2 linked regions of the Formosa agariphila KMM 3901 genome follow. The protein of the gene in region 1 interacts with the protein of each later gene in a pairwise test. Links are inferred from orthologs where the notes say so. Each region holds a gene or a part of one and is shown in the gene's direction. Other genes may lie near its edges. The genes, in order: nadE and dnaA.

The links.
Region 2: the proteins of nadE (region 1) and dnaA interact in binary tests that used the Escherichia coli proteins (3 or more experiments, as listed by UniProt). The link is inferred for Formosa agariphila KMM 3901 from one-to-one orthologs.

Annotation. Positions count from the first base shown.
Region 1 is NZ_HG315671.1:476,135-488,413, reverse strand. What follows is about bases 5,703-8,630. They hold nadE (NAD(+) synthase), read left to right. Parts: upstream 5,703-6,736; coding sequence 6,737-7,525; downstream 7,526-8,630. Other genes in these bases: dnaG (DNA primase), read right to left, coding at 8,249-8,630; BN863_RS01980 (response regulator), read left to right, coding at 7,628-8,254; gldB (gliding motility lipoprotein GldB), read right to left, coding at 5,703-6,644. Outside these bases: BN863_RS02020 (nucleoside hydrolase), read left to right, coding at 1-945; BN863_RS02015 (DUF547 domain-containing protein), read right to left, coding at 1,067-1,756; BN863_RS02010 (SdiA-regulated domain-containing protein), read right to left, coding at 1,937-2,755; BN863_RS02005 (BamA/TamA family outer membrane protein), read left to right, coding at 3,071-4,225; BN863_RS02000 (hypothetical protein), read left to right, coding at 4,374-5,258; gliding motility protein GldC, read right to left, coding at 5,344-5,679; more of gldB, read right to left, coding at 5,679-5,702; more of dnaG, read right to left, coding at 8,631-10,267; BN863_RS01970 (Xaa-Pro dipeptidyl-peptidase), read left to right, coding at 10,540-12,279. UniProt on the Escherichia coli protein: Catalyzes the ATP-dependent amidation of deamido-NAD to form NAD. Uses ammonia as a nitrogen source.
Region 2 is NZ_HG315671.1:2,852,723-2,865,045, forward strand. Bases 5,782-8,753 are described here. They hold dnaA (chromosomal replication initiator protein DnaA), read left to right. Parts: upstream 5,782-6,539; coding sequence 6,540-7,967; downstream 7,968-8,753. Other genes in these bases: BN863_RS11865 (IMPACT family protein), read left to right, coding at 5,782-5,956; BN863_RS11870 (acyl-CoA thioesterase), read right to left, coding at 5,959-6,357; BN863_RS11880 (low molecular weight protein-tyrosine-phosphatase), read left to right, coding at 7,980-8,432; BN863_RS11885 (SAM-dependent methyltransferase), read left to right, coding at 8,477-8,753. In the rest of the region: NAD-dependent DNA ligase LigA, read right to left, coding at 1-1,773; BN863_RS11840 (LOG family protein), read right to left, coding at 1,776-2,357; prmC (peptide chain release factor N(5)-glutamine methyltransferase), read right to left, coding at 2,354-3,226; BN863_RS11850 (GNAT family N-acetyltransferase), read right to left, coding at 3,223-3,705; bifunctional diaminohydroxyphosphoribosylaminopyrimidine deaminase/5-amino-6-(5-phosphoribosylamino)uracil reductase RibD, read left to right, coding at 3,733-4,737; BN863_RS11860 (HAD family hydrolase), read left to right, coding at 4,730-5,344; more of BN863_RS11865, read left to right, coding at 5,348-5,781; more of BN863_RS11885, read left to right, coding at 8,754-9,193; BN863_RS11890 (hypothetical protein), read right to left, coding at 9,196-9,867; endolytic transglycosylase MltG, read right to left, coding at 10,090-11,133; BN863_RS11900 (GNAT family N-acetyltransferase), read right to left, coding at 11,133-11,657; dapF (diaminopimelate epimerase), read right to left, coding at 11,651-12,323. UniProt on the Escherichia coli protein: Plays an essential in the initiation and regulation of chromosomal replication. Binds in an ATP-dependent fashion to the origin of replication (oriC) to initiate formation of the DNA replication initiation complex once per cell cycle.

The DNA of each region.
Region 1 (12,279 bases):
CTACTGCTTTTATTAATTAGTAACATCATTACAGCTCAAACCAAAGTATGGTTCGACACAGATATTATGATAGGCATGCCAGACAAACGCCCACGAGAGGTAGACGATGGTATTACGCTTATTATGGCTTTAAAACAGCCCGAAATCGAGATTGTTGGCATCAGCAATATTACTTATGTAGACTATGGCTACGGTGTAATTAATAAAATTTTAAATTGGCACAATAAAGGCGAAGACATCCCCGTGTACAAAGGCTCTAATTTGGCTAACGATTTAGGTACCGAAAACGATGCCACAAGAGCGTTATACCAAGCCCTAAAGAAAGAGAAACTCACCATCTTAGCACTTGGTCCAATGACGAATGTTGCAACTTTAGTAAAAAATCATCCCGATATTATTCCACAAATAGAACGGGTAGTAATTTGCGCCGCACGAACTCCAGATTTACCGTTTAATCCAGGACACGGAAAACTTAATCTTTTCGATTATAATTACGAGTTCGATACCGAGTCTATGACTACGTTATTAAACACCGAAATTCCATTAGAATTTGCTGGTTACGAACCAAGCTCATACACCTTTATTGGCAATGTAGATTTGGCGAGTTTAGACTTAACTTTAGAGGCCGACAAATGGTTATTCGATATTGTTCAGCCTTGGATGGAAGTAAACGAAAGCCTGTTTGGTATTCGTGGATTTATCCCTTTTGATTGTTCTACTTTAGGTATCGTAACACACCCTGAATATTTCACGTATTATGAAGATATTCCGATACAAGAGACCTTTAAAAAGAATGATGCTTTAGTGATTCAGCCAGACACTCCGTCTAAAAAATTCTTAGAAGTATCGTACGAATTTAAAAGTAAAAAGAAAGTAAAATATGCACGACGAGCGCTTTTAGGTTTTGAGGAACTTATTTTAGAAACTCTAAGTGCAAAAAAGTAATCATTCATAATAATTTCTCAGGCCTGTTAATGTTTTAAAACTTACACCTCTTAAACATCTAAACATATTAAAACATTCGAAACTTTAAAACATTTCGTCTTGTTTTAATCTGCTTTTTATTTTAGACAAAATTTTCTAAATGTGGCTCCCAACTGTACGAATTATACTTAAGGCTATAAGAATTGATTTCAATTTGTAATACGGTGTTCAACATAGCTTTCACACCTTTTACACCTCCAAAATCCCCTTGATACCAGAATAATAATTTAGACGTGTGCACCGTATTTGTGTTGATATTTACAGATGTTTCTGAAGATAAAAAAGAATACATGGCTTCCTTTAATTGTTCATCTAAGGCATCTAAAGTATAAAAAGCAATAGGTGGACAACTTTTAGCTCCACAATTTAAAGCAAAATGAATACGATAATCTATGGTACTAACAGCCAACTTTTTTACGATACGCGATGCAAAAGGATTCCGAAAATAGCCTAAACTTTGTTTCCATCGGTAGCGTCTTAAAATGCCATGTTCAATATCATCTAAACTAAAATAAGTTTGCGCTATATTAATGTCCTTGTTTCTAAATATTGCTTTGCCTAATGTGGAATCGCGACTAAATAAAATCTGAAAATACGCATTATAAATATTGATCCAAAACGTGTTCTTTTCACTGTCAGTAATTAATTCTGAATACAACTCAGCCATGGATAGCATACCTAAAGTTTCCTCTAACTCACGACTTTCTTTTTTCAGTTTAACTTGTAATAGTAACGCTCCAGATATCGTGAGTAAACGATTTGAATTTTCCATGGATTTAAGTCTATCTATTTCCGATAATTAATCAAAGAAAAGATGCATCACTTATGTAACGTTTTTAAGCCACACTTTTGTAGAATAAGAAACACATGTTTACATATCAAAAATGTTAAAATTCTAAAATGACTCATCTTTTCAGATTAGTCGGAAAGAACCTTAAAACTAAACAGGAACTTAATTTAAATAATCGAATTTTAAAATATTACCTTTTCCTTTCCTGCCTTCGTTAGAGATATATAAATCTCCATTTTCTGTAAAAAAGATACCTTCTGGTTGTGTAAATTTAGGATAGTCTAAGGAACATTTATTTAGAATATTGCCTTCTAGACTCATTTCAATCATCAACTTCCCTACGGTCGATATAACAAATAACGTATTCGTCTTCGGATGAATGGCTAGACCACTAGGCGCAAAATCATGTTTCTTATCATTAAATTTAAAATGATCTTTTTCAATTGTAAATGCAGGTGTTTTATCTAAAGTTTTTGTTTCTAGATCAAATTCATAGATTACATTTTTATCGGCTTTGTCAATTTCTAGTTCTTCTTTACAAGCTACCAACAACCGATTTCCAGTTGTATCGAAAAACAAACCTTCGGTATCTGCTTTTTTATTTAAAAACGTATCGTACTCTTCTACTTCCGGATCTGTTCTAAAATTAGTAATCTGATAAATTGTTCCATTAGATTTCAAAACATAAACTTCATCGTCTTTAACAGCTATATCTTCATAATCGCCATCTTTTCCAAATTTATAACTATGCTCCAATGTGTTTGTTTCTAAATTATATTCGTAGAGCTTACCTTCTTCATCATTCACACTCAATATATTCGGAAAATTCAGGACTGAAATTCCAGAAATCTCGACTAATTTTTTCGGCATTTCCCATTCCTGAGAAGGTTCTTTTAAATTATAAATTGAACAAGTCTCCTGTTCAGGGTTCGGATTTTTACAAGTCCAAAAACATAAAAGAAGCAAAATTTTTTTAAACATACTATCGTGTTTACTCTTTAAAACATATGTGAATTTAGTGTTTTCTATTGAAACAGAAAGAATACGTTGCTTAGAACATGTAATCTTAAAAATAAAGTATCTAGAATACAAATTCAAAAACAGAAAACATGGAAACTTTAGAAAAACAACATATTAAAAGTATTATTATTGCACTTGCATCTGGGAATTCTATCTAAGGCTACTTTTTAATAGTATCGAATCAGATATAAAAAAAAGACCTTAATCAACTGGAAATTAAACGGTAATGCTTAACTTAATTATTATTTAACTGCCACTAGGCATTAAATCTAAACCATGAAAACCTCTAAAATAATTTTGCTTTTAGGGCTAATACTTTGTAGCACGTCTGGTTATTCTCAATTGGACAAAATTAAAGCAGCAATGGACAAACGTAAAGCTAGAAAAGCTGCAGCTATTGAAGCTAATGATCCTTTTTTAAGTATTCTAGCAGGTCCTGGTTATACACCCGAAAACGGATTACTACTAGGAGGCGGATTTTTATATACGTTTAAAACCAATAAAGAAGACAGTTTAATTCAACGCTCTTCTATTCCTATAAACACATTTTTTAGTACGAAAGGAAATTTTCAAGTCAGTACAGCTTTGCAATCGTTTTGGCTAGAAGACAAACTCAGATTGAATGCACGTTTTGTATACTCTAATGCCGAAGATCAATACTACGGTGTGGGTTTCGATAATGCAGAAAACACAGTACAGAGTGACTCTACAACGACTTATAATAGAAAATTAATTTCGTTTAAACCAACTGTTTTAACGCGAATACGAGAAAATCTGTATTTAGGTGTTGGAGTAGATGTTAATAATACTAAAGTTACCAATTCTAACCCTGTAATGGATCAAGACCCTGATTATTTGAAATTTGGTCCCGAGAACTTTAATAGCGGATTGTTATTCTCTTTAAATTACGACAGCAGAGACATCACTGTAAATGCGTGGAAAGGATGGTATGCTAAACTATTAACAGGTTTTTATGGCAATTATTTGGGTAGCGATAACGACTACCAAGTATACGAATTCGATATAAGAACCTATTTTCAAATCTATCGTCCAGGAAACATTTTGGCATTTAAATTATATGGCCGCATCACCGAAGGCGATACACCTTATCAGGAATTAACGGCGCTAGGAGGAACAAATGCTCTTAGAGGGTATATTACAGGTCAATATAGAGACGAGGCTGGAATATATTTTATTTCGGAATGGCGACACACCTTTGAAAAACAAGACAAGTCTTTAAGCAAACACGGTATGACGCTCTGGATAGCATCTGGAACCATGGCATCAAGTGTTAGTGAAATGAATCAATGGGTGCCTAACGGAGGTATTGGCTACCGTTTTGAAGTACAACCACGAATGAATGTTAGAATTGACTTTGGTATAGGAAGAGAATCTTCTGGATTATATTTCAATTTCACCGAAGCTTTTTAACGCATTATTTTTATATTGGCATAATATTTTTCTTTAAAACAAATTAATTTATAAAGCTTTAAAGATTATAAAAACCATAGAAACATGTGCTTTGGCTCATTTTTTGTAAAGCACCATAAAGAGTAAAACAAATTAAAAACTATAACTCATGAAAAAAATAGTTTCAATCTCATGCTTGGCATTAGCATTCACACTATTTAATTGTGGATCGACTACTTCAAGTACTTCAGATTATAATGTACCTCCACCGAATGTCACGGTTAACAATGCACCAACTTCTAACACAGTTACAACTACAACTACCGTTGAAGCCAATAGCACAGACATTAGTGATAATTTAGACCTTGAAGCCGTAGCTTCTGTTTTTGGAGAATCGAAAGATTTAGAAGATTTTGAAAAACGCCTTAACAATCCGGATACTCAAATTTCTAATTTAGATTTAAATGAAGATGGAAATGTAGATTACTTACGTGTTGTTAGTGTAGATAAAGGCGACGAAAAGATTGTAACCATACAATCTGTACTAGCAAAAGACGAGTATCAAGATGTTGCAACGATTGATGTAAAAAAAGAAAACAACTCGGTACAAGTTATTGGTGACCAAGATATTTATGGACCAGATTATTATCTTTATCCAACATTTGTTGCCACGCCATTAATTATGGATTGGTTTTGGGGACCTTATTTCTCACCATGGTTTTCTCCGTTTTATTGGGGATACTACCCACCTTATTTCCGACCTTGGAGACCATTTCCTCCGCACATTTATCATAACAACATTCACGGTCATATAAACCATAACAACCATTATCACCATAATAATTACAATCATCACAATAGCGATCATGTTAATCATCAATTAAAGAGAAACGATCATTTCTCTAATAATGGAAAAACGTTCCAAACACGTAATCCAGGCTCGTATAACAAGCATACGTTAGACATGAATCGTGGGTGGATCTTTTACCCGTTCAAATTTTGGAGGATCCTGGAGGGATTCCACGGAGGCGGTGGATTCCATGGGTGGTTTTAGAAGATAATAAAACACCTTTTACACATAAAAAAAGCGAAGATTTCATAGAAACCTTCGCTTTTTTTTATGGACCGATAATAAGTGATTACTCTTTATTCAACTCTAATTTTTCAGCAAAATAATCGCAGAAATCTTTCATTGTTGCAGTCATTTTTTCATCCTGAGTAGCGCGTTTAAACGTATCGCTCATGGCTACTAAAGTTTGATGAAAAAATACTTTCATTTCGTCTACAGGCATATCTTTAGTCCATAAATCTATTCGTAAAGATTCTTGCGCCTTGCTATCCCAAACAGAAAGCATCATCGCTTTAGCCTCTTCATTTTGTATTCCACCATCCTCAGCAGTCCAATTTAATTGTTCTGGAACACGGTTTTCGTCTAATTCAACAGTTAATTGAATTGTTGATTTAATCTTTGCCATTATTTTTTTGGTTTAAATTTTGAATGATTAAAAATATCTTCAGAACTCATGTTTAACATGGTTTTAAAAGATACATTCGTATTGTTTTCCATATACGCTTTAACAATTTGCCAACCCATATACGCTCCTACTCCTCCTGGCGAAGCGTTATCGATTTCAGCTAAATAAAACTTTGAAAAAGGTGCCGGATTAATAAAACGTCCAGGTAATTTAGAATCTGTACTATATAACAGTTCGCGATCTACAAAATATTGCCAAATATAAGCTTCGTTAGATACTACCCATTGATATTGTTCTTCTGTATATTCAATTTTTTCAGCATCTGTTTTAAACGGAATCATGAGGTCTTTAAAATATAATTTTTTACCAGCAGAAATCATTTCATCTAAAAGCGTCTTATTTTTAGTAGGTAAGATGTAGCGGTCTGCATAGGCTTCTGCTAAATCGACTACAATAAAAGCTTTATTAAAACTCGATTTAATATAATCTTGAACCCCTAAATAAAACTCATGATCAGGCCCTAAGTAAGTATCTAGAGCAATTAAATCTATAGAATCTGTAACGATAACTTTATTTCGGTAGTCTACATAAGACGTTGTTGTAATAACGCGTGGTGCTTGAAATTCTGGATAATGGTATTTTAAATGCTGAAATAAAGATGTTATTTCAACTTCTAGTTCTTCTGTAGTAGGAAAAGCTGCTACCACAGCCTCAGATAATTCTTGTTGTAAAGTGTCCTGAATTTTTTCCATCCAAAAAGCATCTGGATACGATTTTGAAAACATAAACGGATATGTAGCTTTTAATCCGTTTAAATCTGTAACAGTTGCTTTAGAAAATTCCACATCGAAACGCTCTATATTCACAGGCATTTCAATATTTGAAATTTCATCGGTTACTTTACTATCATTTTTACAAGAAACTGCTGTGATTATTATTAAAAGGAAAAAACTTAGATACTTCATAAAAAACTAGATGCCGTTAATTTTTATTACTTAAACGTTTCGTTTATTTTTGTTAGGCAAAGGTAAGATTCTTTGTATAAAATCCTTGAAAAATGCAAACAGAAAAAATTGTAGATCACATCGTTAATTGGTTAAAAGATTATGCCCAAAACGCCAAAGTTAAAGGTTTTGTAATTGGAATTTCTGGCGGAATTGATTCTGCCGTAACCTCTACATTATGTGCGCTTACAGGCTTAGATGTATTATGTGTAGAGATGCCAATTCATCAAGCACCTAGCCATGTTTCGAGAGCTGTAGAACATATTAAACAACTTAGCGAAAGATTTGACAATGTAAGAGACACACGCGTAGACTTAACACCCGTTTTTGAAGAGTTTAAAACAGAAGTCTCTTTAGAAGGTGCAGATGCTACCGTGGCCATGGCACTTGCCAATACCAGAGCGCGTTTACGTATGTCTACTTTATATTACTATGCAGGATTACAAGGATTACTAGTTGCAGGAACAGGAAATAAAGTTGAAGATTTTGGCGTTGGGTTTTACACCAAATACGGAGATGGTGGTGTCGATTTAAGTCCGATTGCCGATTTAATGAAATCTGAAGTCTATGCACTAGCTAAAGTTTTAAATGTTCCGGCCTCAATTATTGAAGCAGCACCTAGCGATGGTTTATTTGGAGATGCAAGAAGCGATGAAGACCAAATAGGAGCATCTTATCCGGAATTAGAATGGGCAATGACCATGTCTGACCAAGGTAAAACTGCCGATGATTTTTCTGGACGCGAACAAGAAGTTTTCACGATATACAAGAGATTCAACACCTCTAACAAACATAAGATGGACCCAATACCAGTATGTATTATTCCCGATAATTTAAAGTAAAACAAACCTTATAATAAATACTTTTTTCTATATTTACATTGACTGGATTTCTATATGAAATCTGCTGCCCCAACAGTCGTTAATTTTAAAACCACCTAAATTATGATTAAACTGTTGGTAGCCGACCACCACCCTATTATCCGGAAAGGACTAGAATTATTATTTTTAACATCACCTGTCATCCAAGTTGAAGGTGGTGTAGATGATGGTGAATCTATTTTCGATTTTCTAAAAAATAATACAGTAGACATTTTAATTTCTGAAATCGACCTGCCTAAACTTAACGGTATCACGGCATTAAGACGCTTAAAAAAAGAATATCCAAACGTTAAAGTCTTAATTTTTAGCACGCACCCTGAAGAAGTTTATGCAATGAGCTCTATAAAAGCTGGAGCCTCGGGTTATATTTCTAAAACAGCCAATATTTTAACCCTTCGTGAAGCCATTTTAAAAATTAATCAAGGAGGTATTTATTTAAGTAACGATTTAACACACCGTCTAGCATTTGGAGAACGTGTTAATAGAACAGGATCGTTCTATAAAAAACTATCCACTCGCGAGGTAGAAGTACTAAAATTACTTTCTATTGGGAAGAAAAATAAGGAAATTGCTCAAGAATTAGATATAAACGAGAAAACAGTAAGCACCTACAAAGCACGTTTAATGAAAAAACTAAATGCGTCTAACTTGGTCGATTTGCTTAACCAAGCTAAGCTTTTAGAATCATAACACCCGAGTTAATTTTCGAGACAATAACATTTTAAGACCGTAATAATCCTTGACTTCTTCAAGTATATTTCGGTTTGTGTCATGTTTATTTTCTAAGGTAACCTGCTGAAATTCTTTTACTTTCTGGTCGATTAAAAAACAACGCAAACTTAAAATTGTTTCACTTACAAGCTGTGCTACACCTTCAGTTTTCGATTTAGGGAAGATATTGTTACGTTCCCAATCGTGTAAGGTGTGGCGCTCATCCTCCATTAAAATACTTGTTATTTCTTGAGACAAATGCATGTCTACCGTATTTACAAATTGTTCTAAAACAAAATCTGGATTCTGGTTTAGCTTATCAATAATTGTATAATACAGCGTCTTAAAAGTTTCGTTACCAAACTGCATTTCATCTTCTTGAAGATCTAAAAATATTTTCTCAAACACTTTTGCTTGTTGCACTACGGGCTCCAATTCTAAATCGCCTTTGTCGTTTTCTTTTAAAATTAAATCTTCAAAATCTTCTTCTCTGTTTCCGTAAAGCAACAAGATTTCGATAATTTTTCGTTCTAAAAGATATTGCACATCAACCTTATTATTAGGTTGATCTTCATTTCTAATAACTTCAAAAAAATCTGGTGGTGGCTCTTGGCTACTACCTCCATAGCTACCGCCTCCACCATAACTACCACTGTTACTATTTCCGCCTCCACTAGATGGTTTTTTAGAATCTTTACTTCCCATTTGGGCTAAAGAACTAAACAATACCGATTCGCTAATATCCATTATTCTGGCACATTCTTGCAAATACACTTCTTGTTTAATACGATCTGGGATTTTAGAAATACTCTGTATAATATCGCGAATGGTTTCAGCCTTTTTTATAGGGTCATTTTTAGCGTCTTGAACTAATAATCCAGCCTTAAACTGAATAAAATCTTTTGCATTCTCTTCTAAATAGGTACGTAATTCTTCTTCTGTATTTTGTCTAGCAAAACTATCTGGATCTTCGCCTTGCGGAAAAGAACACACACGAACATTCATACCTTGTTCCAGAATTAAATCAATTCCACGAATAGACGCACGCATACCCGCAGCATCACCATCGAACAACACCGTAATATTTTTTGTCAGTCTATTTATTAATCGAATTTGCTCTGGAGTTAATGCCGTACCAGAAGACGACACCACGTTAGTTATTCCCGTTTGGTGAAACTGAATCACATCGGTATACCCTTCAACTAAAAAGCAATTATCTTCTTTTGCGATACTTTGCTTGGCGTGATAAATTCCGTAAAGGACTTTACTTTTATAATAAATCTCACTTTCTGGCGAGTTCATATATTTCGCAGCCTTCTTATCATTTGTTAAAATACGTCCACCAAATCCTAACACACGACCACTCATACTCTGGATAGGAAACATAACACGACCTTTAAAACGATCGAAATATTTCTCACCTTTCACTATAGTAAGTCCCGTTTTTTCAAGAAACTCTAATTTATAGCCTTTCTTTAAAGCTTCGTCTGAAAACCCTTGCCACTCGTCTAACGAATACCCTAAACCAAATGCCTTAATCGTTTCGGGTGTAAAACCACGTTCTTTAAAATAGCTTAAACCAATTGCCTGACCAGCATCGGTTTTATGCATAACTTTTTGAAAATGGGTATTGGCAAATTCACTAACCAAATACAAACTTTCGCGTGTATCTTGCTTTTCTTTTTCTTCGTTTGTTTGTTCGGTTTCTTCAATTTCAATTCCGTATTTTCTAGCCAAATATTTTATGGCTTCTGGATATGTAAAATGTTCGTGTTCCATTAAAAAGGCCACAACATTTCCTCCTTTTCCGCTTGAAAAATCTTTCCAAATTTGTTTCACTGGAGACACTACAAAACTTGGAGAACGTTCGTCACTAAACGGACTTAGTCCTTTATAATTACTTCCAGCTTTTTTTAATTGTACAAAATCACCAATAACTTCTTCTAATCGTGAAGCTTCAAATACAGTGTCTATAGAGGATTTTGAAATCAAGGAGATCGGGTTTTAAAATTATGAAAATTGAATTACAAAGATATTTTAAAAGATCGATTAAGACAATTATGAAGCCTAGTCTTAATCATTCAATGTTCACAATTAACATATCAATCAACTGTAAACCTAATAAAATTAGATTTTAATATAAAAACTCAAGTCTTATTAGATTTTCCTTAGTAAACAGTACATTTTATATAAAAATCGCACCCCATAATTAAGGACAATGTATTAACTTTATTAGCTAAACATAACCTTTCTAATAGCAACGAATGAAAAATACACTTTTTTCCCTACTCTGTATTTCATTTTTATTAACTCTTAATACCATTGCCCAAGACAAGGCTACACCTATATTTAAAAATGGTGAAGCCCAAATAGTAAAATCTTTTAACAATCCAGAAGATTGGATTAGACATGATCTATGGGTAGAAACAGAATTCGACACCGATGGTGATGGCAAAACAGACCGTATGCACGTTGCTGTTACTCGACCAAAACAAACAGATACCGAAGGTTTAAAACTTCCTATAGTTTATGAGTCTAGTCCATATTATGCTGGTGTAGCTTCGGACGTCCCTGGCTTATTTTGGGATGTAAATCATGAAATTGGAGCTGAGGAAAAACCTCGTGTTCACCCAGAAGTTGTTCGTGTTGGTGAGCGCCCAGTAATTTCTAATTCACAAATTAAAACGTGGGTTCCACGTGGGTATATCGTTGTACATTCATCTTCTCCAGGAACTGGTTTATCGCAAGGTGCTCCTACTGTTGGTGGTGATAATGAATCATTGGCACCAAAAGCAGTAATCGATTGGTTAAACGGCCGCGCCAAAGGTTATACCACCCCAGATGGTACAGAAACTGTAGAGGCATATTGGTCGACTGGAAAAGTAGGGATGACGGGAACATCTTATAATGGAACAATACCTTTGGCTGCAGCAACAACTGGAGTTGATGGTCTAGAAGCGATCATACCTGTAGCTCCAAATACATCGTATTATCACTATTACAGATCTAATGGTTTAGTTCGTTCTCCGGGCGGATATCTTGGTGAAGACATCGATGTTCTATATGATTTTATTCATAGCGGAGATGAATCGAAACGTGCTTACAATAATAAAACCGTTCGTGATACCGAAATGAAAAATGGTATGGATAGACAATCTGGAGATTATAACGATTTTTGGGCTGGTCGAGATTATTTAAACGATATGGAACCTATGAAAGCGGCGTTATTAATGTCGCATGGATTTAATGATTGGAATGTCATGCCAGAACACAGTTATCGGATCTATAAGGCTGCTAAAGAGAAAGGACTTCCAACACAAATTTACTACCACCAATATGGGCACGGTGGACCGCCACCAATAACTATGATGAATCGTTGGTTTACACATTATTTACACGGTATAGATAATGGTGTTGAAAACGATGCAAAAGCTTGGATTGTTAGAGAGGGTGATGCTCCCAGTGAACCAACAGCTTATAAAGACTTTCCTAATCCAAATGCTAAACCCGTTACATTGCACTTACATGCTGGCGGAACTAAGGCAGGTGAATTAAGCACTGTAGAACCAAAAGAAATTATACAAGAAACCCTTATAGACGATGCTAGTTTCTCAGGAAATTCTTTAGCAAACTCAAGCACATCTAATAACAGATTACTATATGTTACACCAAAATTAAAATCGGATGTACATCTTTCTGGTATTGCTAAAATCAACATAAAATTAGCAAGTAATAAACCTGCTGCAAACTTATCGGTTTGGTTAGTATCTTTACCTTGGAACGCCAATAAAAAAGCGCCAATTACCGATAATATTATTACCCGTGGATGGGCAGATCCACAAAATTATAAATCGATTCGTGACAGTGAACCTTTAATTCCTGGCCAATTTTATAATGTTGCTTTCGATTTGCAACCAGATGATCAAATCATAAAAAAGGGGCAGCAAATTGGCCTTATGATTTTTTCTAGTGATAACCAATTTACGTTACTACCAGAACCAGGA
Region 2 (12,323 bases), 2.4 Mb from region 1 along the record:
CAGTATATCTGATTGATTGGCTAAGGCTTCTTCTGAAATCTCTAAAGACACGCCATACCCTTTTAAGCGATTAACAATTGCTTTATTTTGTTCTGACTGAAAAAAGGCAACAACACTTTTCGCAATCTTCACACCAATTTCATCTACATTAACTAAAGTCTCCTCTGTAGCTTCTGCAATTGCATCTACATATTTAAAATGCTTAACTAGTTTTTTAGCAACAGTTTCACCTACATAACGAATTCCCAACGCATATAATACGCGTTCAAATGGCACTTGTTTAGATTGCTCGATTCCATTAATTAAATTAACTGCACTTTTTTCTGCCATTCGCTCCAGCGGAAGTACAACATCTTTAGTTAATTCATATAAATCTGAATAATTATCTATTAACCCTTCGTTTACTAATAATGCAACTGTTTCTCCTCCCAATCCATCGATATCCATCGCTTTTCTAGAAATAAAATGCTGAATACGACCAATTATTTGCGGTTTACACCCGTTATAATTCGGACAATAATGCTGTGCCTCGCCTTCTTGTCTTACTAGTTCTGTATCACATTCTGGACAATGCTTAATATATTCAGTAGGTTTAGAGTCTGCTGGACGTTGAGTTAAATCTACTGCAATAATTTTAGGAATAATTTCGCCACCTTTTTCAACAAACACTTCATCGCCTTCACGAATATCAAGCTTAGCTATTTGGTCTGCATTATGCAAAGACGCACGTTTAACCGTGGTTCCCGCCAATTCTACAGGTTCTAGATTTGCTACTGGAGTTATTGCTCCCGTGCGCCCAACTTGATACGAAATTTCATTCAATCGGGTAGACACTTGCTCGGCTTTAAATTTGTAAGCCATGGCCCAACGAGGCGCTTTTGCCGTATACCCCAACTCGTCTTGATGCTGAAAACTATTCACTTTTATAACAACACCATCGGTTTCGTAAGGTAAATCGTGTCTATGAACATCCCAATAGGCGATAAACTCCAAAACGTCGTCTATGGAATTCACTAATTTAGCAGCCTGAGGGACTTTAAATCCCCAATCTCGTGCTTTTTGTAAGCCTTCAATTTGCGACTGAATATTTAAATTCCGTCCAATTATTGTATATAACAAGCATTCTAAAGGACGTTTAGCAACTTCACTACTATCTTGTAATTTTAAACTTCCAGACGCAGTATTTCTCGGATTTCGATAAGGCTCTTCACCAATCTCAATGCGATCTTCGTTCATTTTATTAAACCCATCAAACGGTAATACGATTTCTCCACGAATATCGAATTTCTCAGGAAAATCACCTTTTAACGTTAAAGGCACCGACTTAATGGTTTTTATATTTGCTGTAACTTCATCGCCTTGTACACCATCACCACGCGTAACAGCTTTGGTAAGGACACCATTTTCGTAAGTCAAACTTATTGAAGCACCATCGTATTTTAATTCACACGTATAAAACACCTCGCCATCTACCATTTTTTTAATACGCTGCTCCCAAGCTAGTAAATCGTCTTTAGAATATGAGTTATCTAAAGAATACATACGGTGATCGTGAACTACAGTATTAAAATTTTTAGTAATTGTACCGCCAACTCGATTTGTAGGCGAATTTTCATCATGAAATTCCGGATGTTTAGCCTCTAAATCTTGAAGCGATTTTAGTTTCATATCGAACTCAAAATCACTAATATCACTTTGATCTAAAACGTAATATTTATAATTATAATCGTTTAATTCGTCTCTTAATTGCTGAATTTGTGCTTCAATTGTCATACTTACAATCTCTCTTTATTTAACCATTTTGGAGCAGGCAATGGTTTGTAATTATTCATTTTTTCTAATAAACCATCTATAGTATCATCTACCACCACAGCTTCTAAATTTTCTTGTTTTAAAAAACCTCGTTCTACCATGGTTTTACATTGCGCTAGTAAATGATCGAAAAATCCGTTGACATTTAAAATCCCAATAGGTTTTACATGAAGTCCTAATTGTCCCCAAGTTGTAATTTCGAAAAATTCATCCATGGTTCCGAATCCACCAGGAAGCACCATAAATCCATCCGATTTTTCGTACATAATTACCTTACGCTCGTGCATATTATCGGTAACAATAAGTTCTGATAATTTTGGATGTACAATTTCCTTAGTTTCCAGAAACCCTGGAATTATACCCAAAACATTGCCATTATAATCGATAACCCCGCGAGCTACTTCGCCCATAATACCAATTTTTGCAGCTCCGTAGACTAATTTTATATGTTGTTCTCCTAAAGTTTTACCAAGTTGATACGCTTCAGATATAATTTTTGAATCGGTACCTGTACTCGATCCACAAAACACAGCTATAGATTTCATAGTTTATTTATTCCTTTAATCATTCTATTTCTTTTAAACATATCTTGTCGCAATTCTACATGCATAAATGTATGTTCTTGCAACAAATCAATCATTTCATTACCTAAAAATTCATTTATTTCGAAAAACAACAAACCGTCGTTTACCAAATGCTTTTTAGCCAGCCTCGTAATCGCTTTATAGAATTTAAGCGGATCATGGTCTTCTACAAACAATGCCAAATGTGGCTCGTGATTTAGGACATTAGACTTCATTTGAAGTTTTTCTAATTCGCGAACGTACGGCGGATTAGAAACAATAACATCAAAAGGCAATTTAAAATTAGCATTCTTATATGTGTCTACAGATAAAATATCGGCATGAATAAAATGCACTTCCACATTATTATGTTCAGCATTTTGTGTAGCCACTGCAATAGCTTCTTCACTGACATCGACTGCATACACTTCGGCATTTTCAAAATGTTTTGCTAAAGAAATGGCAATGCAACCACTCCCCGTTCCAATATCTAAAATTCGTAAAGGTTTTTTAATTTTATCTAAATCCGATTCAATAATCCACGCCACTAATTCCTCGGTTTCTGGCCTCGGGATTAATACTGCATTATTCACCTGAAATTCTAATCCAAAAAATTCTGTAGACTTCAACACATACTGAATAGGCTCATGCTTTTTTAAAGACTCTAAAGCATCAAATACAGGTTTAGCTTCTGTTTCAGTAATACTATAATCAGGTTCCATAGCCAGAGTAATGCGTTTAAAATTGAAATAATACTCGCATATCATAAAAAAGAAATGATTAACCTCCTCTTTACCATATTCAGCATCTAACGCCTCATGGAATGTCTGTTTTATTGCTTTTAATCTCATAATTCTTTAATCATCCAAACATTACAAGAATAATGTCCTGTTTCTCCCATTGGGCCATCTAAATATTCGAAACCAACTTTCTCATACAAATGCTTTGCCGATGTCATAAACGGTAACGTTTCTAGATAGCAACGTGTATAACCGAAGTCTTTGGCTTTTTGCAAACACGTATCCATCATTGTTTTTCCTAAACCACGCCCTCGGGCTTCATCTAAAAAATACATTTTTTGTAATTCACAGACCTCTAAAGCATCATCTACCGGACCAATTCCTGCACCTCCAATAACACGATTATGTTCAACAAGCACAAAATAAGTCGATTTTGGCTTATTATAAGCCTCAAACATATCTTCTAGAGCTTTATCCTCGTAAGCTGTACCAACTTTTGGCGCACCAGCTCCGATTAAAACGGTTCGAATCACCTCTGCGACTTGCTGATTATCTTTAGTTTGAATTTCTCTGATCTCGAAATGGCTCATACCCAATTTTAATCTTATTTTTGTGCCGTGAAGATACATGAAAAATACATAAATCGCTGTATAGAAATTGCCAAAAACGGCCTTGGAACTACACGACCAAACCCTATGGTAGGCTGTGTAATCGTACTTAACAACTCTATAATTGGTGAAGGATTTACAAGCCCTTATGGCGGACCTCATGCCGAAGTAAATGCCATTCAATCGGTTACAGATAAATCACTTTTAAAACAAGCTACTTTATACGTTACCTTAGAACCATGTTCTCATTTTGGTAAAACGCCACCATGTAGCGACCTTATTATAAAGTATAACATCCCTAAAGTTGTTATCGGTACTATAGACGATAATTCATTAGTTGCAGGACAAGGGATTAAAAAATTAAAAAGTGCAGGTTGCGATGTTACTGTTGGAGTTTTAGAAGCTGAATGTAAAAATCATCACAAACGATTCTTTACATTTCATAATAAAAAGCGACCGTATATCATCTTAAAATGGGCAGAATCTGCCGATGGCTTTATAGCTCCAAAATCAAAAGACGAACAGAAACCGGTATGGATAACCAACACTTATTCGAGACAATTGGTTCATAAATGGCGCGCCGAAGAACAAGCCATTCTAGTTGGAGGCAATACCGTGTTACAAGACAATCCGAGTTTAACCGTTCGTGATTGGGCAGGATTACAACCTACACGCATTGTAATTGACACACATAACAATCTGCCAGAAGACGTTGCTGTTTTTAATACTACTGCAAAAACCATACGGTTAACTGAAGCTGGATTAAACACCTCATTACCTTTAGCAACTCAAATCTGTGAACGTTTACACGAACACGAAGTAACGTCTGTAATTATTGAAGGCGGAAGCAAAACCCTTCAAACCTTTATAAATGAAAATCTCTGGGACGAAGCCCGAGTCTTTTATGGCACAAATCAGTTTTTAGATGGTACAAAAGCACCATCGTTTAAAGGCCAATTAATCTCAGAAACTAAACTATTAAACGATACTTTAAAATATTACAACAATGATTAAAACAATAATATTTGATTTTGGAGACGTATTTATCAATTTAGATAAAGTGGGCGCTCTAGAAAATGCTTTAGTTAATTTTAAACTAGACAGTCTTCCAGAAGATTTAGTACATATAAATAGTCTTTACGAAATGGGCCTAATGGATACTTCGGAATTTGTAGAGTTTTACGAAGAATCGTTTCCAGATGTAAAATCTGATAAAATTTTAGAAATATGGAACTCTATCTTAAAAGATTTCCCACATCACCGTTTAGAATTCTTAAAAGCACTCTCTGAAAGCAAGAAATACAAGTTGATATTATTAAGCAATACTAACGATTTACATATCGAGTTTGTAAAAAGTTATGTTCCGTTTTTTAATGAATTTGAAAGTTATTTTGATGTGTTCTACCTATCACATGAAATCAACTTAAGAAAACCTAATCCAGATATCTACGAATATGTTTTAAAGCAAAACAACCTTGTCGCTTCCGAAACGTTATTTGTAGACGACTTAACAGAAAACACCACCGCTGCAGAACAACTAGGAATCCACACTTGGAATATCGACCCAGCTAAAGAAGACGTTACAACCCTTTTTGAAACTAAAAAAGAGCTATTTAGTTAATATTTGGACATACAAGACACATACAAAACCATTTTAAAACCGTCTGAAGAAACACTGTTTAAAGAAAAGAACAGTAAGTTTTTTGGGTATGCGTTTCCTGTAAAAACGGAAGACGATGTTAAAGAGCACCTAGAAGCCATAAAGAAACAGCATCATTCTGCGAGGCATTGGTGCTATGCATATCAATTAGGCACAAAAGACATAAAATATCGTGCAAACGATGATGGCGAACCCAACAATTCTGCTGGTATGCCTATTTATGGACAAATTCAATCGTTCGATGTGACAAACGTTCTTATAATTGTCGTTCGTTATTTTGGAGGTGTAAAATTAGGTGTAGGCGGATTGATTGGTTCTTACCGAACATCGGCACAATTAAGCTTAGAAGCATCAAAAATTGTAGAACGCACTATTAATATAGAATACCTTATTGTTTACGATTATAAAAACATGAATAAGGTGATGCGCGTGATTAAAGAGAAAAATATAAATGTTGTAAATCAGAAATTAGAATTACGATGTGAACTTACAATTTCTGTCAGAAAAAAAGATGCCGAAGCTATTTTTAATAGTTTCAGCATCATTTATGAAGTCGAAATTAAAGAACTGTAAGGTTATTCAGGTATTAAATCCAATATATATTTCGGACATTTCATTGGACGTTTTGTTTTCATATTAATAAAAGCCAAAACCGTGTTTGCCACAACCAATAATTCGCCTTCTTGATTGGTAATTTCGAAGTCAAAATCGATTCTCACACTAGGAGCTTTTTTAAGTAAGGTTTTTACTTTAATTACCTCGTCATAATACGCTGACTTTTTGTAATTTAAAGACATTGAAATTACAGGTAACATAACACCTTGTTCTTCCATCTCTTTATAAGAGACGCCTAATGAACGTAACCACTCAGTCCGCGCCATTTCTAGATATAAAGCATAATTACCATGATGAACCACCCCCATCTGATCTGTTTCTCCGTATCGTACTCTTATTTCTATTTCGTCAATTATCATAGTAAAGTTTCATTATTTTTTCGTAGCTTATAAAGCAGGTTAAACATGAGGAAAAAAATCTTAAAATTCAATAGCAAAGCATTTTTTTTTTAAGATATTTGTTCACATATTTGTCAAACCAAAAAACGAGGGATATTTTCAGTAATCCTTTTAACATTAACTAAGAAATCTTTTAAATTATAATGAGTGTAACTGCGCAATCGGTATGGAATAACTGTCTTGAATTTATAAAAGATAATATCCAACCGCAAGCTTATAAAACATGGTTTGAGCCAATAGCCGCAGTTAAATTAACGGACAATGCTTTAAGCATACAAGTTCCTAGTAAATTTTTCTACGAATGGTTAGAAGAGCACTATGTTAAAATTTTAAAAGTAGCTTTAACAAAAGAATTAGGAGAAAAAGCCAAACTAGTTTACATTATAAAAATGGAAAACACGTATGGCAATAAACAACCTTTTACAGAACGTATTCCTAGTTCAAGCCGATCTGCAGTTAAAGCACAAGATGTAGATATTCCGCTTAATAATAAAAATCCAGAATTACGTAACCCGTTTATAATTCCTGGAATTAGAAATGTTAAGATTGAATCGCAATTAAATCCGAATTACAGTTTCGAAAACTTTTTAGAAGGCGATTCTAATCGTTTAGCAAGAAGTGCAGGATTAGCTGTTGCTGCTAAACCAGGAGGAACATCATTTAATCCATTGTTAATTTTTGGAGGTGTTGGTCTTGGAAAAACGCACTTAGCTCATGCTATTGGTGTTGAGATTAAAGACAAATATCCTGAAAAAACAGTACTTTATATTTCTGCTGAAAAATTCACGCAACAATATATAGACTCTGTAAAAAAGAATAATAGAAACGACTTTATTCATTTCTACCAAATTATAGATGTTTTAATTATTGACGACGTTCAATTCTTATCTGGAAAAACAGGAACACAAGATGTCTTTTTCCATATTTTTAATCACTTACACCAAAATGGCAAGCAAGTTATTTTAACAAGTGATAAAGCGCCTGTAGATATGCAGGATATTGAACAACGTTTACTATCACGTTTTAAATGGGGACTTTCTGCAGAATTACAGAGCCCAGATTTTGAAACTCGTGTATCTATATTAAACAACAAATTATATCGAGACGGTGTAGATATGCCTGAAGAGATTGTTGAATATGTAGCTAAAAATATTAAAACAAACGTTAGAGAATTAGAGGGTGCAATTATATCGTTAATTGCTCAATCGTCTTTCAATAAAAAAGAAATTACTCTAGACCTTGCAAAACAAATTGTTGAAAAATTTGTGAAGCACACCAAGCGTGAAGTGTCTATTGATTATATACAAAAAGTAGTATCCGACTATTTCCAAATGAATGTGGATACGCTACAATCTAAAACAAGAAAACGTCATATTGTACAAGCGAGACAATTGGCCATGTTTTTTGCTAAAAAATACACCAAAGCTTCTTTGGCTAGTATTGGTTCGCAAATTGGAAAACGCGACCACGCGACCGTGCTACACGCCTGTAAAACTGTAGATAATTTATCGACTACAGACAAGCAATTTAAAAAGTACGTTGAAGATATTACTAAAAAGCTTTCGGTTTAAAACATAATTACAATGACTAAAATACTTATGGTTTGCCTTGGAAATATCTGTCGATCTCCATTGGCAGAAGGTATTTTACGCTCTAAATTACCTTACGAAGATTTTGTTGTAGATTCTGCTGGAACATCAAATTACCATATAGGATCAAATCCTGACAACCGTTCTATTACCGTAGGAAATAAATACGGTATCAATATTTCTAATTTAATGGGAAGACAATTTTCTGTTAGAGATTTTGATGAGTTCGATATTATCTACGCCATGGATGCTGCCAATTACCGCGATATTTTACATTTAGCACGTAACGAAGCAGACAAGTCTAAAGTAAAAATGATTTTGAACGAAGTATACCCCAATCAAAATTACGATGTCCCAGACCCTTATCATGGCGGAACTCATGGTTTCGAAAACGTCTACAAAATGTTAGATGAAGCATGCGATGTTATTGCAGACAAATTAAAATAACGTGTGTTTCTTATTAAGTTTTACACTGAATAAATTTTTTATATATGAAATCTTCTTTTGGAAAATTATACCTTATTCCAACCACTTTAGGCGATAACGAACCTTTAGAAGTGCTACCAATTTCGGTGAAATCTATTGTAGAAAACACAAAAACGTTTATTGTTGAAAATGAAAAAACAGCACGACGCTTTATTAAACGAATTTCTCCAGAAACGGTGCAGTCTAGTTTAGAGATGTATCATTTAAATAAATTCACAGAATCAAGCGATTTACCAAGCTTTCTAGAACCGTGTTTAAATGGTGTTAATGTAGGCTTACTCTCTGAAGCAGGTTGCCCAAGTGTAGCAGACCCTGGTTCTGATGTTGTAAAAATTGCACATCAGCAAGGCATTCAGGTCGTTCCATTAGTTGGCCCTTCTTCTATCCTACTCGCGCTTATGAGCTCTGGAATGAACGGACAAGGCTTTACTTTTAATGGATACTTACCAATAGATAAAAGCGAACGTAAGCAAGAACTTAAACGTTTAGAACGCTTGTCTTTTGATTATAACCAATCGCAAATTTTTATCGAAACGCCCTATAGAAACAATAAGATGCTTGAAGATATTTGTAGTGCTTTACATAAAAACACTATGGTATGTGTGGCGTGCGATATTACGTTACCCACAGAATTTATTAGAACCAAACCAGCTTCTGCATGGCTTAAAAACACTGAAGACCTCCATAAGAGGCCTTCAATATTTATTATTCATAAAAGTTAAAACTACGCTTTTTTCACTTTAGCTTTTTGGTTGGGCTGAATAAACGAAGTATCGTAACCCGAAAACTTCTTTAAGTAATAACGGATTGTTGTTCCGTAAGCATCAGAGAAACCAACGGCTCCATTACTTCTTAAGTACTTTTTAACATTCCCTGGTCCAGATAAATGTGCTGCTGCAAGAATACCAGATTCTGTAATTAAAACACCATTTATTCTTTTACCAACATAGTTTTTAATGTCTCGACGTAATATCCATTTGTTACGTTCTGCATTTGCTAAAAATGCCTTTTCTTGCAATCCTGGATTTTTTAAAAATTGAACTGGATTATGAATCCCGATAATTTTTAATGTTTCCTTTCCAAATTGGTATTTTCCTAAATACCCTAAAGTGTTTACTGTAAAATAATTTCCTCTAGACTCTTTAAATCCTAGAGCTTCTTTAAAACCTACATACGTTTTTCCTAAATTTGGAGAAAACGCATTTGTTATTTCTGTGTTTAATGCTTCCGCATGATTAAGGTCAATACTATCATTAACCGCATTATAATTTAAGGCTAGGCCTTTTGTTGAATTATAGTTCTCTGCAATACTGATTTCCTCAGTTGTAAATGAATAAAATGCTAAAGAACATATTGCAAGAATTACTATTACATAACTTCCAATATTTTTCATCATATGTTTAATTTCTTCAGGCGGTAATAAAAAGTTTACCTGAAAATTTCAGTCGGCAAATATACAACATTTTTTATTAATCTGAAAATTAATCGATTAACCTAAAATCAGCACATGTATCACACTAAAAACGTACTGGTTATCCGAGATTAGATACTAATCTAACAACATTACTTTGAAAGAAAATTATTACATTTATTTTATCAAAAACATCAACTTTAACAATTACTTAGTAATTCCTTGACGATTGAGGTAGTTTTGGTAAGCTCTAGCATTGGCATTATGCTGACTTAAATTTTTAGCAAATCGATGGTAACCTATACGTTCTGCATCTGCAGCAAAATAATAATAATCGTGCTGTTCTGCATTTAAAACGGCTTTAATAGCTGTAAGATCTGGCATAGCTATTAACCCTGGAGGTAACCCTCTATACATATAAGTATTATATGGCGAGTCTATGGTTTTATGCTTATTTAAAACGCGTTTTATAACGGTGCCTTGATATTCTGGCAATTGGTAGGCTGCAAATTTTAAGGTAGGATCGGCTTGTAATGGCATACCAACTTTTAATCGGTTTAAATATACACCTGCAATTCTAGGTTGCTCGTCGGCAGCTTTAGATTCTTCATGTACAATAGAAGCTAAAGTAATCACTTCACTAGGTGACAAATTAATAGCTTCCGCTTTTTGTAACCTTAAGTCAGTCCAAAATCGCTTATATTCCGTAAGCATGCGGTTTCTAAACTCTTCTCCCGATGTATTCCAGAAAAACTCGTAGCTATTCGGTATATACATCCCTAATCGTGTGGCTTTAGTAAACCCGTTTTCTTTTAAAAACAAAGTGTCTTGAAAAGCAACAACAAGAGATAAACTATCGGCTTCAATTTGTGTCGCCACTCGTCCTGCTAATTTTTCAATAGTTTCTTGATTATTAAATGCCACCTGAACAGGAAGACTATTAATACGTATAGAATTTATAATATCATTATTATTCATGCCTTTGGTAATACTAAACTTCCCCCCTTTTATATGAGTAGTGTATTGTTTACGTTCTGCCAAAGCATCAAAGGTTTCAATATCCTTTAAAAGCGGTTTTAATTGTTCTCGCACATCTTGATACGATGCGCGTGTTGGAATATAAACATATGCCGTTTCATTATTAAAAGCTGTATTAGGCTTAAACATGGCAGAATACACATAGTTTGCAAAAAAAGCAGCCACAACTAGGCCGATAAGCGCGATGGCTACAAGAATTTTTTTAATATACATTAGCTATTTATTAATTGAAATAGGAATTCGTTTTTATATACGCCTTGAACGAGGTTCCAATCTTTTTTTAATCCGATATTTTCGAAACCTTGATTTTTAAATAATTTAAGACTTGCTTTATTGTCTTCAGAAATATTACAATACACTTGATGTAACTGTAAGTGATTAAAACAGTACTTTATTAAAAGCGATAAGGCTTCTCGACCATACCCTTTAGCTCGCTTGGCTTCATCGGTAATTAAAATACCAATACCCGCTTTACGGTTTCTAAAATCGAAATCGAAAACATCTATTAACCCGATTACAACGTCGTTATAATCTGAAATAACTAATCGTAGTTGTTTCACTTCGTAAATATCTAAATGTGCTTGATCTAAATACTGCTTAATTAAATATTTTGAATATGGGGTTTGTGTGTTACTTAATTCCCAGATAGATTCGTCGTTTTCAACATGATGAATAAACTCTAAATCTTCAGGCTCTAAGGCACGTAAATAAATGTGTTCTCCTTTTAAGGTTACCATTCAATCTCCCCTTTAAAGACTTGCTTTGCTGGTCCAATTAACCAAACATCTGTATAACCAGCTTCAGATTTGGTAAAAGTTACTTTTAATTGTCCACCTTGCACTTTTAAATGCACTGTATTATCTGCAGTTTCTCCTAAATAATTCATAGCAATGGCAACAGCTGTTACTCCTGTTCCACAAGATAGCGTTTCATCTTCCACGCCTCTTTCGTAAGTTCTAACTTCAAATTCATTAGCAGAAATTTTCTTAACAAAATTCACGTTTGTTCCTTCATTATAATAAGGAGCACCATTACGTATTGTACGTCCTAGCGTTTTTATATCGAAGGTGTCAATATTATCTTCAAATTGTACATGATGCGGAGAACCTGTATTTAAAAACACATATGATTCATGCTTTTCTACAGTTGGTACATCTTGCATTTGCAATTGCACTAAATCGTCTTCGAACACCACATGATGCATGCCATCAATAGCTTCAAAAGATGCTTTTGTATCAATTACATTTAAATCTTTAGCAAATTGAGACAAGCAACGTCCACCATTTCCGCACATGGTACTTTCATTTCCGTCGGCATTATAATACACCATTCTAAAATCAACATCTGGATGATTCTCTAATAATATTAAACCGTCTGCACCAATACCAAAACGTCTATCACAT